4 regions of the Streptomyces sp. NPDC005438 genome follow, and region 4 is predicted to be linked to each of the others. Evidence: riboswitches for the same ligand, from Rfam matches in the RefSeq annotation. Region 4 holds a riboswitch; each other region holds the start of a gene.
The links. A riboswitch is a leader RNA that binds a small molecule or an ion and turns the genes downstream of it on or off. The one in region 4 is predicted to bind cobalamin.
Positions count from the first base shown of each region.

Region 1: linked by a shared signal. The riboswitch ahead of ABZT14_RS07135 (hypothetical protein) and the one ahead of nrdI (class Ib ribonucleoside-diphosphate reductase assembly flavoprotein NrdI) in region 4 are both predicted to bind cobalamin.
Region 2: linked by a shared signal. The riboswitch ahead of ABZT14_RS12225 (CoA-acylating methylmalonate-semialdehyde dehydrogenase) and the one ahead of nrdI (class Ib ribonucleoside-diphosphate reductase assembly flavoprotein NrdI) in region 4 are both predicted to bind cobalamin.
Region 3: linked by a shared signal. The riboswitch ahead of metE (5-methyltetrahydropteroyltriglutamate--homocysteine S-methyltransferase) and the one ahead of nrdI (class Ib ribonucleoside-diphosphate reductase assembly flavoprotein NrdI) in region 4 are both predicted to bind cobalamin.

Region 1 is NZ_JBEXEP010000002.1:537,532-539,684, reverse strand. It holds gene ABZT14_RS07135 (hypothetical protein) at 1-883, opposite strand, end outside; cobalamin riboswitch at 1,030-1,165, opposite strand; gene ABZT14_RS07130 (GNAT family N-acetyltransferase) at 1,560-2,069, shown strand.
Region 2 is NZ_JBEXEP010000004.1:442,791-444,943, forward strand. It holds cobalamin riboswitch at 277-466, shown strand; gene ABZT14_RS12225 (CoA-acylating methylmalonate-semialdehyde dehydrogenase) at 860-2,153, shown strand, end outside.
Region 3 is NZ_JBEXEP010000002.1:528,162-530,314, forward strand. It holds gene metE (5-methyltetrahydropteroyltriglutamate--homocysteine S-methyltransferase) at 1-1,224, opposite strand, end outside; cobalamin riboswitch at 1,367-1,579, opposite strand; gene thiI (tRNA uracil 4-sulfurtransferase ThiI) at 1,738-2,153, opposite strand, start outside.
Region 4 is NZ_JBEXEP010000006.1:212,466-214,618, reverse strand. It holds cobalamin riboswitch at 772-995, shown strand; gene nrdI (class Ib ribonucleoside-diphosphate reductase assembly flavoprotein NrdI) at 1,160-1,588, shown strand; gene nrdE (class 1b ribonucleoside-diphosphate reductase subunit alpha) at 1,600-2,153, shown strand, end outside.

The DNA of each region.
Region 1 (2,153 bases), on a different contig from region 4:
GCATCCCCTGGTCCTCACTGGAGGAGACCGGTTCGCCGTCCTGTCCGTCGGCGCCGTCCCAGTCGTCGTCCTCGGTCGGGGTGGGGGCGGGGCTGTCGGAGGACTTGTCCGCGTCGGACTTCTTCTTGTCGTCCTTCTTCTCGTCCTTCTTGTCCTTGTCCTTGGACTTGCCGTCCTTGGGGGACTCCTCGTCCTCGGGGTTCTGGTCGCGCTTCCCCTCGTCCTGGCCCTGGTCGTTGCCGGAGTCACCGGGCCGTTGGCCGCCGTTGCCGCCCTGGGAACCGCCCTGCGAGCCGCCCCCGGAGCCGCCGTTGCCTCCGCCGGGGGGCGGGGTGGACGGGCGGCGGGGTGTCATCCGGGGCGCGGGGGCGTCGTCCTGCTCGCGGTTGAGGGAGAAGGACCAGCCCTCGAAGCTGCCCTTGGGCGGGGTGCGGTAGGTGGCGCCGTACTGGCTGTAGGTCCACTTGCCGCCGTTGGAGGCGTGCCAGTACGACCAGTAGGCGGAGGCCGGCGGGGTGTCCACGCAGGACTCGCGGTCGGCGCCGGGCTTGTTCTCCAGGCGGCAGATGAAGGACTCGCCCCAGCGGTTGGTGCCGGTGACCCGGATGCCGGCGGCCTTCAGGGCGGCCAGTCCGTTCTTCTGGGCGCCCACCGCGCAGCGCACCAGGGTGCCGCCGCCCAGTTCACGGAAGTCCACCACCACGGTCACGCCGTTGCCGTCGGGGCAGACGCCGGCCCGGCTCAGGGCGGGGGCGTGGGCGGGAGTGGCGGCGTGCGCGGGAGCGGCGGTGCCGAGGCCGAGTACGGTCGCCAGCAGCGACACCGCGAGGGCGGCGATCCCGGTGCGGAGGGCGCCGCCCCACCGCTTGAGCACACCAACCATGTCGCGGTGCCTTCCAGTTCGGGGCCGACGGCGGGGCCCCGACCCTCGTTCAGACGGCCGCCCCTGACGCCTTCCGGTGAGGAGGCGGCAGGGGCCGGTGAACCAGGGGTTCCAAGCTCCACGCTGTAGACCATGACAGGGGGAAGTGGTGCACGTAGCGCGGTGGGAGGTCCGGCTCGCGGCATGGGTGGCCGCTCACGGTTGCAGGTCAGCGCCGGACTTCCACCGGCTTTCCCCAGTCACGTACGCATGAAGTTGTGGCCCCTCACCCGGAGGGGTCACCAAATGGTATGCCCGGGCGCCTGGTTGAACCACCCTGCCGGTTGTTACTCCGGCCACTGCCGGCGCCCCCGGAGGGCGGTGCCGGTACGGTCGCCGCCGCCTCCTGGTGGGCCCCGGTGAGGGTTCGAGGTCTGTCGGGGGCCGGCCGGTCAGGCCCGGCGTCCCCGGCTGGCGGCACCTCAACTCCCCTGCGGTGAAGGCCCGTTGGCCTGGGCCGTCGGCTGCTATCCTGTTCGCGGACCACGCCTCCCCCGCCGGGCACCGCCCAGGCCAGGGGAGGCTTTTTCGCGCCCCGCCGCCCCCGCCCGTCCGGCTCGTCCGCCGGCGCCCGCGGCGCGGCCCCACGGCGTCGGCGTCCCGCCGTCCGCCTCCCTTCCGTCTCCCGAGGAGAGCCATGTCCCCTGTGTCCCTGCGCCGCGCCGACACCGACGACCACCCCGCACTGGAACGCCTGTGGCTGATGTTCCGGCACGACATGTCGGAGTTCGACGGCACCCTGCCCCGCCCCGACGGGACCTTCCGCGAGGAGCGGCTCCGCTCGGCGCTCACCGACCCCGACTGGGCGCCCTACCTGCTGTTGAGCGAGGACCGTCCGGCCGGGCTGGTGTTCGTACGGAGCCTGAGCACGGCACCCCGGGTGCTCAACAGCTTCTTCGTGGCCCGGGGAGCGCGCGGGTCGGGCCTGGGGATGTGGGCGGCGCGCGAGGTGGTGGGCCGGCATCCGGGCCCGTGGGAGGTGGCCTTCCAGGAGGCCAACCCCGGCGCCGTCCGGTTCTGGCGTCGGGTCGCCACCGAGGTGGCCGGCCGGGAGTGGAGCGAGGAACGCCGGCCGGTGCCGGGGCGGCCGGACGTGCCCCACGACGTCTGGATCTCGTTCGACGCCCCAGCCCGCCCCGGCACCTGACCCCACCCCTCGGGCGCCCCGGGCCGCTACTACGGGCACCCGTACGGGAGTTGGCGGGCCAGGTGGCCCGGAAGCCGGGGGACT
Region 2 (2,153 bases), on a different contig from region 4:
GGCGGCTCGGGGGTGCCCCGTTCGTGGTCACGGTCGCTGCCGACCCCCACAGCCCAGGGCCGGCCCACATGAAGGAACCGGCCGCCTGGCACGCGACGGGCCGGCCACCCGGGCGTGTGCCCTCCGCCACCCCGACGGTTCACGATGAGCCGGTACCCGGCCTCCGCCGTGGGCCGGCGTCAGCCACCCCGGCCCGACCTTCCCCGGGGGCCCAGCCCTCGCCCGTACCGTGGGCGGGCCGGAAGGGGGGACCCTGGACTTACTAGGACGTCCAGCTATATGTTGCGGACGTAAGGTCCGCGGTGCAGGGAAGCTGGTGAGAGTCCAGCACGGTCCCGCCACTGTGACCGGGGAGTACGGCCGCCACCCACTGGAAGATGCCAGGGCCACTGACGCGAGTCGGGAAGGCCGGCGGAGGTGCTGAGATCCGGGAGTCAGGATACCGGCCGCGGATGATCAGCCCTTTCCACGAGGATGGAGCAGGCACATGACACCGGTATCCCCCCGCATCTGTGGTGATCCCACGGGGGCCAGCGCCACACCGGCGCCCTGACGCCCCCGGACCACGTCCCAAGCGCCCACCGGGCCACCGCCACCAGGACACCGACCCCCACTCCGTACGCCGTAGCGCGCCCAACGCGCCAGGACCCCGGACCGCCACGCCCCAGGCAGCGGCACACACCGGGCGACGGCCCCACGGAGCGGACGTCGACGTCCCGGTACCGGCCGTCCCTCGCGTGCGCCCCACAGTGGTCCACCCCCCGGCACCGGCGACGACGGCCACGCACCCCCGCCTGTCCGCGCCCCGGAAGCCGGCGCTCTGCTCACCTCGACCACACCACCAGAGAGCGGGTTGTCCATGGTTCGCGAACTCACCCACTTCGTCGCAGGCAAGCGGGTCCCGGAGGTCTCCGGGCCCTTCGGCGACGTGTACGACCCCAACACCGGCCAGGTACAGGCGCGGGTCCACCTGGCCGACCGCACCCAGACCGAGGCGGCCATCGCCGACGCCGAGGCGGCCCAGCCCGAATGGGCGGCCTGGAACCCCCAGCGCCGCGCCCGGGTCCTGCTGAAGTTCCTGCGCCTGGTCGAACGCGACCAGGACGAACTCGCCGCGCTGCTGTCGGCCGAACACGGCAAGACCCTCGCCGACGCCCACGGCGACATCCAACGGGGCCTGGAGGTCGTGGAGTTCGCGGCCGGCATCCCCCAACTCCTCAAGGGCGACTTCACCGACAACGCCGGCGGCGGCATCGACGTGTACTCGATGCGCCAGCCGATCGGCGTCATCGCCGGCATCTCCCCGTTCAACTTCCCCGCCATGATCCCGCTGTGGCAGTGCGCCCCCGCGCTGGCCTGCGGCAACTCCTTCGTACTGAAGCCGTCCGAGCGGGACCCCTCGGTGCCGCTGCGCCTGGCGGAACTGTTCGTCGAGGCCGGCCTGCCCCCGGGCGTGTTCAACGTGGTCAACGGCGGCAAGGAAGCCGTCGACACCCTGCTCACCGACCCCCGCGTGGGCGCCGTCGGCTTCGTCGGCTCCACCCCCATCGCCGAGTACGTGTACGCCACGGCCAGCGCCCACGGAAAGCGCGCCCAGTGCTTCGGCGGCGCGAAGAACCACCTCGTCGTGATGCCCGACGCCGACCTGGACCAGGTCGTCGACGCCCTGGTGGGCGCCGGCTACGGCTCGGCCGGCGAGCGGTGCATGGCCATCTCCGTCGCCGTACCCGTCGGTGAGGAGACCGCCGACGCCCTCGTCGCCCGCCTCCGCGAACGCATCGCCACCCTGCGGGTGGGCCGCAGCGACGACCCCGAGGCCGACTTCGGACCCCTGGTCGCCCAGAGCGCCCTGGACCGGGTACGCGAACTGATCGACGCCGGAGTGGAGGAAGGCGCCGAACTGGTCGTGGACGGACGGGACTTCACCCTGGACGGCCACCCGGACGGCTACTTCCTGGGCGCCTCCCTCTTCGACCGCGTCACCCCCGACATGCGGATCTACCGCGAGGAGATCTTCGGCCCGGTGCTGTCCGTGGTCCGCGCCGCCGACTACGAGGAGGCCCTGCGCCTGCCCACCGAGCACGAGTACGGCAACGGGGTGTCCGTCTTCACCAGGGACGGCGACACCGCCCGCGACTTCACCCGCCGGGTCG
Region 3 (2,153 bases), on a different contig from region 4:
CCGTACCCGGGGGTCGTGGGTGATGGCGGAGCCGCTGCGGGAGGCGAGGTCGGCGCGGTTGGCCGACAGTTCGGCGGAGATGGTGTCGGTGCCCTGGGCCAGGCCCTTGGCGAGGGTCACCACCTCCCGCGACTTCTGCCGGGCGAAGGCCAGCCAGCGCAGGATCTGCGGGTCGATGTCCCGCTCCGGCGCGGTGTCCAGCGGCACGTGCAGCAGGGAGCAGGAGGGCGCCACGTCCACCCGGTCGGCCAGGCCCAGCAGGGTGCCCAGGGTGGAGAGGGACTTCTCCAGGTCGTTGATCCAGATGTTGCGGCCGTTGACCACTCCGGCCACCAGCCGCTTGCCGGGGAGCCCGCCGGCGGCGGCGAGGTCGTCCAGGTTGCCGGCGGCCCGCTCGGTGAAGTCCAGGGCCAGGCCCTCGACGGGGGACTTGGCGAGCACCGGGAGGGCCTCGCCGAGCCGGTCGAAGTAGGAGGCGACCAGCAGCTGGGGCCGGTCGGTCAGTCCGCCCAGCTCGCGGTAGGCGCGGGTGGCGGCGTTGAGTTCGGCCGAGGTGCGGTCCTGCACCAGGGCCGGTTCGTCCAGCTGCACCCACTGGGCGCCGGCGGCCCGCAGGTCGGCGAGCACCTCGGCGTACACCGGCAGCAGCCGGTCCAGCAGGGTGAGCGGGTCGAAGTCGGCGTCCACCTCGGGGGCGGGCTTGGCCAGCAGCAGGTAGGTGACCGGGCCGACCAGTACCGGGCGGGGGGTCAGGCCCAGGTCGAGGGCCTCGGTGAGTTCGGCGACCTGCTTGGTGGAGTCGGCGGTGAAGACGGTGTCCGGGCCCAACTCGGGGACCAGGTAGTGGTAGTTGGTGTCGAACCACTTGGTCATCTCCAGCGGCGCCACCTCCTGGGTGCCGCGCGCCATCGCGAAGTAGCCGTCCAGGGTGTCGGCCTCGACGGCCGCGCGGTGCCGGGAGGGTACGGCCCCGACCATCACGCTGGTGTCCAGCACGTGGTCGTAGTACGAGAAGTCGCCGGTCGGTACCTCGTGGACACCGGCCTCGGCGAGCTGGCGCAGCTTGGCGAGGCGCAGTTCGGTGGCCGTCTCCTTCAGGCTGTCGGCCGTGACCCGGCCCTTCCAGTAGCCCTCGATGGCCTTCTTCAGTTCCCGGTTGGGGCCCTGACGGGGGTAGCCGTACACGGTGGCCCGTGCTGCCGCGGCTGCGGACTTCGCTGTCACGGAACTCTCCTTCGCGAGTCTGGACTCTCCTGGTCCCGGGGACCACGCGAGGATGGCGACAGCGCGGTGGGCGCGCGGCGAGCGCTGCCACCGATGTGTACGCCGACCCACCCACGAGGTCACCGGATTGTCCGTGCGTGGGGTGCACACACGGGCAGCGGGCAGGTCTTCGGACTCACGGGCACGTCCACCGGGGCGGACACCTACCGGCCGTCGCTTCCCAGCCCTGGGGCCAGTGCCTGTGACGGCTTTCGTTCCCGTTCACCGCTGCGGGGCAGTCCCGGATTCCCACCGGGTTCCCTCTTGCGACGCACCCGCCTGGAGGGCGGGGCGAACCAGCTGCGTGCCCCACCCTACGGGCCGAGGTCGGATCCCGGTACGGGGTCGCCCGGATGCCGGACGCCGCCTCGGAACGGCCCATGGGTGCCGGTCCCCGAAGACCGGGGGAACGCGCAGGTCAGCGGTGGTCGTGGCGGGACGGCCGGGGTTCGGGCTCCCGGCGGCGCGTACCGCTCAGAGGGCCGGGGTGCGGGCCGGGGGCACGGTCCCGTCCGCCGGCGCCGTGGCGCGGCCGTCCGCTTCGGGGCTGGTCCGGGGCTGTTCGCCCTCCTCCTCGGGCTCCTCGCCCGGGCGCAGGGTGCGTACCCCTTCGAGGAGTTCGTCCACCAACTCCTCGACCTCCAGCCGCCGTTCCAGCTTCCGTACCTCGGTGAGCCGTGAGCGGACGGCGGCGGAACGGGGTGCCAGCAGCTGGCAGCAGTCCTCGTCGCGCAGTACCGACACCTCGGCGGTGCCGATCCGCTCCGCCTCGTTGATGATCTCCTGCTTCTCGAAGCCGATCAGCGGCCGGAGCATCGGCAGGGTGGCCGCGTCCTCCACGGTGGCCAGGTTGCTGAGGGTCTGGCTGGCCACCTGGCCCAGGCTGTCGC
Region 4 (2,153 bases):
CCCCCGACCCCAGGGTGCTCCGACCCCGGGGTGCTGACCGAACGCCTCCACCCCCCGTACGTCGACCCTGACGGGCAACGCCATGCCCGTACTTCGGCGCCGACCCCGGCTGGCGTCGACCACCCTCGGGGTGCTGCCCGATCACCGTGACCGCCCGCTCTCCACGGTGCCTGTCGTCGGCCGACCGGACCATCGCCCTCGGTGTCCGGCGAACTCTCCCGCCCCGGGGGAGGGTTGGCGAGGACCCTCCGTACCCCGAACGACGGCCCCGCCGCCCGCGACCGCGCCTCCCGGCCGCCCCCACCCCCGAGTTGAGGGCTTCCACGGAACCGGGCGGACCGGTGACCCGCCGAAGAGGCTGAGCGCCGAGGGCGTCCCCGCGTCGACAGCGGCAAGGTCGGGCGCGTCGCCCACCTCGCCCCGTGGCGTCGCCCCGCCCTCTTCCCCGGGGGGGTGACTCCGCCACCTCCGGGGGGCGCTGCCCCCGGCCCCCTCGACGTCGACGCCGAGCGGCCGTCCGAGGGTGGCCGCGTCACCCTCCGGCTCGCCCCCTGATGCCCTCGGTGTCCGCCCCCGGGGAACCCTCAACGAGGTTGCCGCCAGGGGGAGTTGGGGGCGTGTGTGCGCGGGCGTGCCGAAGGTGCGCGTGCCGCCTTTCGCGGGGCGCGCGCACCCGGGGTTCGGCCTCTGCCGGCCGTCGAACTTAGGTATACCTAAATTCTTCTCGCAACACAATATCTGGTGCCGTACACAACGGGGTGCTCTAGATGTAGTGTTGGCGGTGCTGGTGGTTCGCCGGACGTGAGAGCGTGCGGCGTCGCAAGAGGGAACCCGGTGGGAATCCGGGACTGCCCCGCAGCGGTGAGTGGGAACGACCGCCGTCATGAGCACTGGGTCCGCCGAGCGGGCCCGGGAAGCGACGGTCAGTAGGCGTCCTGACTCCCGTCAGGCCGTGCCCGCGAGTTCGAAGACCTGCCACCGGTGCGCGGCGATGCCCGCCGCGCGCTTCGAGGCCCCGAGGGAGGGTCGCGTGGCCGTCGTACGGACCGGGGTCCGGCGTGTTTCCTGTCGCCGCCCGCGGTCCGCCTCGTACGCCACCGCTCCCTGCCCCGGTCCTCGGTCGACGGAGACGGGAACGAGCGAGAGGAGGCGGCGACGGATGAGCGGTCTCGTGTACTTCTCCAGCGTCTCGGGGAACACCAGGCGGTTCGTGGAGAAGCTCGGTCTGGGCGCCACACGCATCCCGCTGCACCCCCACCGCGAGGGGATGCCTCGGGTCACCGAACCGTACGTCCTCATCGTGCCGACCTACGGCGGTGGAGAGCGGGCCGGAGCGGTGCCCAAACAGGTGGTCCGCTTCCTCAACATCGAGGCCAACCGGGCGCTCCTGCGTGGGGTGATCGCCTCCGGCAACACCAACTTCGGCGCGGACTACTGCCTGGCGGGCCGGGTCATCGCCGCCAAGTGCCAGGTCCCGGAGCTGTACCGATTCGAACTGCTGGGCACGGACCGCGACGTCCGCGCCGTGAGGGAAGGACTGCGGAAGTTTTGGACACCACACTCATCAGCGGCGAGGCCGGTGGCGTGAACACCGGGAACGTGAACAGCGCCGAAGCCGCCCCCGCCCCGTCCGCGCGGGAATCGGTCGGCACGCGTCGGGACTACCACGCGCTCAACGCCATGCTGAACATGTACGACTGCGACGGACGCATCCAGTTCGACAAGGACCGTGAGGCGGCCCGTCAGTACTTCCTCCAGCACGTCAACCCCAACACGGTGACGTTCGCGACGCTGCGGGAGAAGGTCGACTACCTGATCGACAACGACTACTACGAGGCGGCCCCGTTCAGGCGCCACGGCTGGGAGTTCGTCGAGGAGCTGTACCGGCGGGCCCACGCTCACCAGCACCGTTTCCGCACCTTCCTGGGCGCGTTCAAGTACTACACCTCGTACACCCTGAAGACCTTCGACGGCACGCGCTACCTGGAGCGGTACGAGGACCGGATCGTGGCCACCGCCCTCCATCTGGCGGCCGGCGACGAGGAGTTGGCCACCCGGCTGGTGGACGAGATGCTGACCGGACGCTTCCAGCCCGCCACCCCCACCTTCCTCAACGCCGGCAAGGCACAGCGCGGCGAACTGGTCTCCTGCTT